Regions from separate parts of the Streptomyces sp. P6-2-1 genome, predicted to be linked through region 1. Evidence: riboswitches for the same ligand, from Rfam matches in the RefSeq annotation. Region 1 holds a riboswitch; each other region holds the start of a gene.
The links. Region 1 has a riboswitch for cyclic di-AMP ahead of ACQYWQ_RS23810 (M23 family metallopeptidase). Riboswitches for the same ligand answer to the same signal wherever they lie in the genome.

Region 1 (2,191 bases):
ACCCCGGGGTGCTCCTGCACCCGGACGGCTTCGGCCTCCGGCTCGTACTGCGGGACCTCGCCGGTGAACTGGGCGGGCGCGGGCACTCACGTGCTCGTGCCCGCCCAGTTCACCGGCACGGGCCCGTCCCGTGACCGCACTCCCCGCGTACATCGGGGGAGAGGGCGAGGCGCCGGCCGTCGCCCGGGTGATGCCTCTCGTCGAGGCGCACACCGCCGAACGCGCCCGCAGGGACGCGGACGCCTACCCAGCCTTCCCCGCCTACCTCGCCTTCCTCGCCGCACCCTGGCGAAGGTGGCCGCCGTCGCCGCCGTCGCAGCTCCCGTGGGGGCGGCAGGGCCCCGTGTCTGTGCCGCGCTCACCGGGCAGGTTCATCTCGGCCACGCGGAGGGCGATCTGACGCCCGAGGACCTCGGCGCGCTGCACGAGGCAGTCGGCGCCGCCGGGGCCGACCGGACCTCGGAGGTCTCCCCGCACCCGGCACGGCTTCACCATGTCCGGCTTCCGACACCGACGCCTTCAGCGCCACCGGGCTCGCCCGCCACCGGGCTCGCCCGCCACCGGGCTCGCCCGCTGCCGCTCGTGGCGCGGTCCCTCGGGGGTGGCTGAGTCTCCGGCGGGGTGCGCGGCCGGTGGCCGGGCCGGGGTCGGCGGCCCCGTACGAGGGAGGCAGGGGTGGCCCCGTACGACCGGTCGCGCGGGCCGTCCGGCGCATGCGGCACCGGGCGGGTGACGGCTGCTCATGTCCGGTGGTCCGCCGGCCGTGAAGGGCGGTCAGGGGCCTCGGGGCGGTGGGGCCGGGGTGATTCCGTACGACCGGCTGGGCGTCTTTGTCCGGACAAGGACTCCCGCGTGTCTGAAAACGAGTGCATCGCTGTCCGAATATCGACCATGTCTGTGTCCGGATTGGGTGCATGGCGGCCTGTCTGGGGTGTGGCATGAGCAACAAAGGCGCGGTTCCGTTTGTTGCGGAAGTCTTGTCCCGCTTAGCGTCACTCCGGCTGTTCGTCAGGTATGCGCCGCACCCGCGGCAGCGGACGGCCTTCGCCGAGTTCCGGGGCTCGTACCCGGGAGCCGGGGACCCATGTGTCCCAGGGGTGAATCGGGCGCCGTCCGCCGGTGGCCGTAGGAGACCTTCCTGCTCCGAACCCGTCAGCTAACCCGGTAGGCGAGAGGGAAGGAAAGGAACAGCCGCTTCATGGCGTTCACGCGCCCCACGGGCAGGCACCGTCGTCCTGCCGCCGCAACGTCCCGTACCGGTGTCAGGGTGGCAGGGCTCGCCGCGCTCACGACCGGTTCCGTCGTCGGCACCCTCGCCGCGCCCGCGCACGCAGCGAGCCACGAGGGCCCCGACACCGGCCTCACCCGCGTCATCGGCTTCGACAGCGTCGCCGAGGAGATCGCCACGCAGGCCTCCCTCGTGCACGCGGCGGCCGAGCGGGAGGCCGCCGAGGCGAAGGCCGCCGCCGAGGCGAGCAAGGAGGCCGCGAAGGCGAAGCGCGAGGCCGAGCGGAAGAAGGCCGCGAAGGAGCGCGCCGCACGGGCCGCCGAACGCAAGCGCCTCAACACCTTCGTCCTGCCGATCCCGGGCTCGTACGTCTCCACCGGCTACCACGCCAGCAGCTCGCTGTGGTCCTCCGGCAGCCACACCGGCATCGACTTCCACGCGGCGAGCGGCACGACCGTCCACGCGGTCGGGGCCGGGACGGTCGTCAAGGTCGACTGGGGCGGCGCGTACGGGAACGAGGTCGTGCTCCGTATGCACGACGGGACGTACACGCAGTACGGGCACCTCAGCGCCGCGACCGTCGTGGTCGGGCAGTCGGTGACCGCAGGTCAGCAGATCGCCGTCTCGGGCGCGACGGGCAACGTCACGGGGCCCCACCTGCACTTCGAGGCCCGTACGAGCCCCGAGTACGGCTCCGACATGGACCCGCTCGCCTACCTGCGCGGCCACGGCGTCGACATCTGAGCCGCCCGGGGGTCCCGCCCGCGGCATGTCCCCGACGCCGCGCCGCGGTCCCCTCCGAAAGCCCTCGGCTCCCCGGGGGCTTTCGGTATTCCGCGTACGGGCCGGGCTCCACCGCCCGGGACCGCACACCCCGCCCTTTCCACCCCGAACCCGCCGTAAACAGCGCACCGGGGCCCGAGGATATCCGGGGAATGCGCCCTGCCGTGAGGAATTCTTCGC
Region 2 (2,191 bases), 2.9 Mb from region 1:
TCCTCGGCGCGGGGACCGCGAGCGCCGACCAGGGTCCCTGGGACCGTCTCGTGGAGTGCGAGACGGGCGGCGACTGGGCGGCCGACAGCGGCAACGACTACTACGGCGGTCTCCAGCTCTCCGAGGACGAGTGGGAGGCCAACGGCGGCCTCGACCTCGCACCCCGCGCGGACATGGCGACGCCCGCCCAGCAGATACAGGTGGGGCAGCGCATCCTCGCGACGCAGGGCCCCTCCGCCTGGCCCGGCTGCGCCCTGACCGCGGGACTCACCGTCCAGGACGGCCAGGCGGCCCCGGCGCCCGTCACTCCCGCGCCGCAGGACACGGCGAGCGCCAAGGAGACGGGTAAGGCGGACAACAAGGAGAAGACGGACAACAAGGAGAAGACGGACAAGAAGGACGAGGGTGCGTCCCCCTCCGCGAGCGCCGATCCCTCCGCGTCGACGACGCCGGACGCCGACGCCTCCGGCGGGACCCCGTCCGCCGACGCCTCGGCGAGCCCCTCGGGTACCGGCAAGGACGCCGCCACCGGCAAGGACGCCGGTACGGGCAAGAGCCGCGGCAAGCACGCGAAGCCCGAGCCCTCCGGCACCCCCTCCGGGGCCACCGGCTCCTCCGCGTCCGCCTCGCCCTCCGAGTCGACCACCGTCCCCGGTGGCGAGACCTCCGCCACTCCCGGCGACGACCGCGACTCCGGAGCCGACCGCTCCGCCCCCGGCGGCCGCCACGCGGCCACGGACACGGAGGGTCAGAAGGGTGCGGACGGGGCGGACAAGACGGACTCGTACAAGGTGCGCGAAGGGGACAATCTCTGGAGCATCGCCGAGGCGCACAAGCTCGCCGACGGCTGGACCGGGCTCTACGAGCAGAACAAGAAGATCATCGGTGTCGACCCGGACCTCATTCTCCCTGGCCAGAGCCTGGATCTTGGTGCGGATTCAGGGCGATAACCGGACAAGCGGTTGACCATGTCTGTCCGTTATTGTCCGGTAGAGGTCAAGTGAGACATGAGTCTCAACCGCCCTGATCGTCTTTGAAGTTCCGCTGATTTCTTGCTTAACGTCGTGCTCGCTTCCCCACCGGGAGGCCCCGACGGTCGTCACGCCGAATCCTGCCGGCGCCCGTTTCGGGACAGTCGTCGCGTCACGCGCCGAAGGCAGGAGCGGGGGACCCAAGGTTTGCGTCCCAGCCGGTGCCCGGGAGACCGGGCGCCGGTCCGGGGCTAGGGGTGAAGCCGGGCGGCAGCCGCCGTCCGGCCGGGCAACTCACAGGCCCGAACCCGACAGCTCACCTCGCAGGCGTCGGTGAGGAGACCCTCCATGCTGTTTTCCGGCAAGGCCAAGCACCGTCGCCGTCGTACCACCCGAATCGTCGCGTTCGCCGGTGTCACCGGTGCCGCGATCGCCGTCCCGCTGATGGCGACCGGCAGCGCCTCCGCCGCATCGACCTCCACCTGGGACGCTGTCGCCCAGTGCGAGTCCGGCGGCAACTGGTCCATCAACACGGGCAACGGCTACTACGGTGGCCTCCAGTTCAGCCAGTCCTCCTGGGCCGCCGCCGGCGGCACCCAGTACGCCCCGCGCGCCGACCTGGCCACCAAGGACCAGCAGATCGCCACCGCCGAGCGCCTGCTCGCCATGCAGGGCCCGGGCGCCTGGTCCTGCGCCGGTGCCGGCAACCTCAGCAACGACGGCGTCTCGCCGAACGTGAACCCGGGCGGCGGCAACAGCAACAGCGGCCAGCAGCAGTCGCAGGAGCGTTCCTCCGGCGACCAGAGCGCCTCGCGCAGCCAGCAGCGCCAGGCCCCGCAGCAGCACACCACCCCGAAGTCGACCACCGGCACGGTCAAGACCGACACCGGCATCACCGTCGCCAAGGGCGACGGCGAGTACAAGGTCGTCAAGGGCGACAGCCTCAGCGAGATCGCCTACAAGCACCACGTCTCGGGCGGCTGGACCAAGCTCTTCGAGCTGAACAAGGACATCGTCAAGGACGCCGACCTCATCTACCCGGGCCAGCAGCTCCACCTCAGCTGACCCCCAGGGGGACCCCTCGTCCCCCTCGCGGGACCGCCCCGCCCCGCCGCGTTCTCCCCCGTACGCGGCGGGGCGGGGCTTTTCCCGTGCGCGGGCAGGACGGGGCTTCCCGTGCGTGGCGGGGGTTCGCCCGTGCGCGGCGGGGCTTCCCGTGC
Region 3 (2,191 bases), 5.1 Mb from region 1:
TCGCGGCGGCCGCCGGACGGACGGAGGCCGAGGTGCACGGCGACATGGAGCGCGACCTCGTACTGACGGCGGCGGAAGCGGTGCGGTACGGGATCGTCGACGCCCTCGCGGACCGCCGCACCCCACACCCCGGGCCGAGGTGAGCGCGTGCCCCCGCCCGAACTCCCGCCGCTGCCCGCGCTGACCCGCGCCGAAGGCGCGCTCATCGACCACTACCTCGCGACCGCCGAGCTGCTCGGCCGGGTCAACCCCGCGCGCGGCGACGACACGTACGCGGCCCTGCGCGCCGCCCAGGCGCTCGTCGCCGAGGTGACGCGGCTGCGGGACGCGCTGGCGCTCATGCACGCGCGCGGCGAGACCGAACTCCACCGGGCCACGCTGGAACGGGCCTTGCGCGTCCTGGACGGGGAACGCCGGGCGGGGCGGGTCGCGATGCCGCCACCCGAAGAGGCCGGGGCGGGCGGCGGGAGCGAGGAGGGCGGCGGCCAGGAGCGCTGAGCGGAGCCCGCCCTTCCGCCGCCCCGCAGCCTGCATCCCGCATCGCATGTCCCGCGTCCCGCACCCATCCCGCACTCCGCCCCGTGTCCCGCGCCCCGGACGCCAACGCACGTGCGCACGCGCTCCCGCACGCCTCCCCCGCTCGCACGCGCGCCCGCACGCCTCCCCCGCTCGCACGCGCTCCCGCACACGCCCCGGACCGCGCCCCGCGCGGGCATGTCGCGGCGTGCAGGCGGGGCGTGAAGTCCGCGCCGGACGGCGCATTCGCCTTCCTCACCCTCCCCCCGCATGCGTTCCGCGACCACGCGTGTCCGGAGTGCGACGCGCGGCCGCCGAACGGAGGACCCCCCAATGACGTACGCCGGAGTCGGCGTCACGCCGCCCCCGGTTGCCCCGGTGGTCCGCGATCCGCTTGCCGCGCACGGCGTTCGCGCTGGTCGGGGACTCGTCCTCCGTGAGAGGAGCCGCACTTGACGGCCTTTCGCCACCCAATCGCCATACGGGTGACTAAGCTCACATAAGCCTGTTTTCATTCGGAATCCGGCGGTGTCGTGCGTCAAGATCGCTCCCGACGACAAGCCCCCGCCGCAGCGGCGGGGCGGTCCGGGCGGACGCCGAGTCCCGCCGCCGTCCGGACGCCAGGTCGACACCGAGTGGATCGGCGGGAGTGGAGGACCCGAGCACGGCGGGTCGGGCCCGGCAACGGGCACCGGTCCTTGGGGTGAAGCCGCGTGAGCGGCCGGGCATCTTCGCCAGTCCGAACCCGACAGGTCACCCTTCACAGGCGGTTGACGAAGGGTTACGCATGCTGGTGCGCAATCGAGTTCCCGTCCTGCTCTCCAGGACCGGCGCGGTATCGGTCCTCACCCTCGCCGCCGTCGGCGGCACCGTCCTCGTCCCCGGCGCATCCGGCGACGCCTCGGCGGCCGTCCGGGTCCCCACGAAGGCGCTGAAGGTCGCGGCGTCCAAGAAGGGCGCCCCCTACAGCTGGGGCGCGGCGGGCCCGCGCCGCTTCGACTGCTCGGGCCTGACGCTCTATTCGTTCAAGAAGGCGGGCAAGTCCCTGCCCCGCACCGCCCAGGCGCAGTACAACAAGACCCGGCACGTATCGGCGGGCAAGCGCACCAAGGGCGACCTGGTGTTCTTCCGCTCCGGTGGCAGTGTCTACCACGTGGGCATCTACGCCGGGGGCAACAAGATCTGGCACGCCCCCAAGACGGGAGATGTGGTCAAGCTCGAAAAGATCTGGTCGAAACAGGTCGCGTACGGACGCGTGCGGTAAGGGGCCGGGCGCGTGGGTGCCGTGGCGCGGCCTCAGCCCTCCGGTACGGCACCCTCCTCCGGCACGGCACCCGCGCGCGCGGGCCGCCAGGGCAGGGCGACCAGGACGGTCTTGCCGCCCTGCGGTGTCGGCACCACCGAGAGCCTGCCGCCGGTCTCCGCCGTGAGGTAGCGGATGATCGCGAGGCCGCGCCCGTTGTCCTGCCGTACGGCGGCGGGGAGGCGGCGCGGAGGGCGCGGGTGCGAGTCGGTGACGCCGACGCGGAGGAGTTCGTCGCGGTCGAGCGAGACGGTGACGGTGAAGAACGGGGACTGCCCGCCGGTGTGCAGGACGGCGTTGGTGACCAGTTCGGAGACGATCAGGCCCACCGACGCGGCCATGTCGTCCCGCGCGGGCAGCCCCCACTCCGCG
Region 4 (2,191 bases), 1.9 Mb from region 1:
CCACAGCTCCGTACCGTCGTCGAGGACGAGCACGGTGCGGTAGCCGTACGCGCCCGACCAGCCCGCCTCCTGGACGGTCGCCGTGTGGATCGCCTTGAGCGGCGTACCGGTCGGCGCGGCGAAGTCGAGCCCCGTGTGGTGCCCGGACGACCACATCGAGCCGCCGTCGCCGAAGTGCGAGGTGAGGGTGTAGGAGGCGACCGGGAGGGTGTAGCTGCGGGCGAGTTCCGCGAGGCGCTCCGCCTCGGCCTTCGCCTTCGCCTCGGCCTTCGCCTCGGCCTCCGCCTTGGCCTTCGCCGCCGCTTCCTTCTTCGCCTGCTCGTCGGCTGCCTTCTTCTGTGCCTGCGCGGCGTTGTCGGCCGCGGTCTGCGCCGCGACCGCCTCGGCCTGCTCGCGGGCGGCACGGTCCGCGCTGTCGGCCTGGTTCTCGGCCTGCGCGAGGATACGGGCGCGCAGTGCCTCGCCCGCGTCGGTCGTGCCCTGCTCGCGGTCGGTGTCGGTGAGCCCGGCGTTGGTGAGTGGCGCCGCGGCCGGGTTCGCGGCGAGCTGCTCGGGGGTGTCGCCCTTGGCGTCCGCGACGAGCGAGCCGATTCCCGGAAGTGACTCGGCGTCGGGCAGAACCTGCTTGAGCTGCCCGGTCACCTCCGTGACCTTGTCCGGCAGCGAGAGCTTGACCGGCGGCTTCTCCTGCGCCGATGCGATACCCCCCGCGCCGACCGCGGCAAGCACACCGACCCCGAGGACCGTCGAGCTGCGGGCGAGTCCGCCCCGCTGCTTGGCGACACGGTGCCGACCACGCACGGACCCGAGTGAGTCCTCGGTCGGGTTCCACTCGCCGACCGGTTCCTCAGCACCCTCGCCGTACCCGCCGAAACCGGCCGAGCCCGGGTAGACGTCCGCCGGGGCGGGGTGGCCCGCGGGGTGCGCGTACGCGGCAGGGGCGGGGGCGGCGTCGGTCCCGTACGACGGAGCGGGAGCGGACCCGTACGACTGCGGGGGGACGGACCCGTACGACGGAGTGGGGACGGCGGCCCCGTACGGCGCGCCGGAAGTGTGTGCCGGGGGCTGGGCCGGCAGGGAACCGCCGGGAGTGAGCGTGCCGGTGGGGAAGGCGCTGGGGCCGGGGGCAGGCGGGTTGGACGCCACGAAGGCGACTCTCCTTTCCTTCCTTCTCGCCTACCGGGTTAGCTGACGGGTTCGGAGCAGGAAGGTCTCCTACGGGCACCCGAGCGGGCACCCGATTCACCCCGGAGGAGTGGTTCCCCGGTTCCCTCGCGGGATTCGGCGCACGCGCGCGGAGCCGACGCTCTCGCCGACTGGGACGACCGCGCTGCGTTATCGAACGTTAATAGACCGGCGGGGGTGATTCCAAGCCGTTCCCGATGATCCTTTACGGTCACCACCAGCGGCTAAACGGACATGTAGCGAGCGATCCGGACGAGTTGACCCGCTCATCCTCCAGGCTGTGAACCTGATGGTGCGTCAGTTGTTATCGAATGACTCACGCGGGGTGACAGGCCCCTGCCCCCCGCTCGCACCGCCCACTCCGCCCACTCCGCCCACTCCGCCCGCTCCGCCCGCGTCGCTCGCACTGGTCGCCCCGGCCGCGTCCGCCGCGCCAGGGGTCTGGGCCTCGGCCTCGGGGCGGCGGACGGCGAGCAGGGCCATGTCGTCCGTCGTGGCGCCACCGGTGTACCGCCTGACCTCCTCCGTGAGTGTGGTCAGGAGGGCGCGCGGGTGCGGGAAGACGCGGCCGCTGAGGCGCGCGACGGGGTCGTAGAAGCGACCGCGCGCGTCGCGGGCCTCGGAGAGACCATCGGTGTAGAGGAGGAGGGTCGCGCCGGGCGGGAAGTCGATGATCTCGGCGCGGTCGGGCCAGGCGCCGAGTTCGCCCATGCCGAGCGGGAGGGCGTGCTCGCCGGGGGTCAGGACGTGGAGCCGGCCGTCGCGTTCGAGGAGCAACGGTTCGGTGTGGCCGCGGTTGACGAGCCGCAGTTCGGCGGCGCCGCGCGGGACCTCGGCGAGTACGGCGGTCGTGAAGCCCTCGAAGGCGTCGAGCGCGCGGCGCCGCAGACCCTCGCGGGCGAGCGCGCGTTCGAGCCGCTGCGCGACGCCCTCGACCGTCGGCTCCTGCTCCGCGGCCTCGCGAAAGGCCCCGATGACGACGGAGACCGCCTCGACCGCGCCGAGC

Region 2: another riboswitch for cyclic di-AMP. It lies ahead of ACQYWQ_RS11755 (transglycosylase family protein); the one in region 1 lies ahead of ACQYWQ_RS23810 (M23 family metallopeptidase).
Region 3: another riboswitch for cyclic di-AMP. It lies ahead of ACQYWQ_RS02160 (C40 family peptidase); the one in region 1 lies ahead of ACQYWQ_RS23810 (M23 family metallopeptidase).
Region 4: another riboswitch for cyclic di-AMP. It lies ahead of ACQYWQ_RS16180 (M23 family metallopeptidase); the one in region 1 lies ahead of ACQYWQ_RS23810 (M23 family metallopeptidase).

What each region holds. Positions count from the first base shown of each region.
Region 1 is NZ_CP192513.1:5,605,560-5,607,750, forward strand. It holds gene ACQYWQ_RS23805 (hypothetical protein) at 131-400, shown strand; cyclic di-AMP (ydaO/yuaA leader) riboswitch at 1,036-1,186, shown strand; gene ACQYWQ_RS23810 (M23 family metallopeptidase) at 1,199-1,972, shown strand.
Region 2 is NZ_CP192513.1:2,718,147-2,720,337, reverse strand. It holds gene ACQYWQ_RS11760 (transglycosylase family protein) at 1-950, shown strand, start outside; cyclic di-AMP (ydaO/yuaA leader) riboswitch at 1,139-1,316, shown strand; gene ACQYWQ_RS11755 (transglycosylase family protein) at 1,320-2,036, shown strand.
Region 3 is NZ_CP192513.1:487,234-489,424, forward strand. It holds gene ACQYWQ_RS02150 (ATP-dependent Clp protease proteolytic subunit) at 1-143, shown strand, start outside; gene ACQYWQ_RS02155 (hypothetical protein) at 148-498, shown strand; cyclic di-AMP (ydaO/yuaA leader) riboswitch at 1,136-1,300, shown strand; gene ACQYWQ_RS02160 (C40 family peptidase) at 1,304-1,780, shown strand; gene ACQYWQ_RS02165 (ATP-binding protein) at 1,813-2,191, opposite strand, start outside.
Region 4 is NZ_CP192513.1:3,748,550-3,750,740, reverse strand. It holds gene ACQYWQ_RS16180 (M23 family metallopeptidase) at 1-1,146, opposite strand, end outside; cyclic di-AMP (ydaO/yuaA leader) riboswitch at 1,159-1,297, opposite strand; gene ACQYWQ_RS16175 (PP2C family protein-serine/threonine phosphatase) at 1,483-2,191, opposite strand, start outside.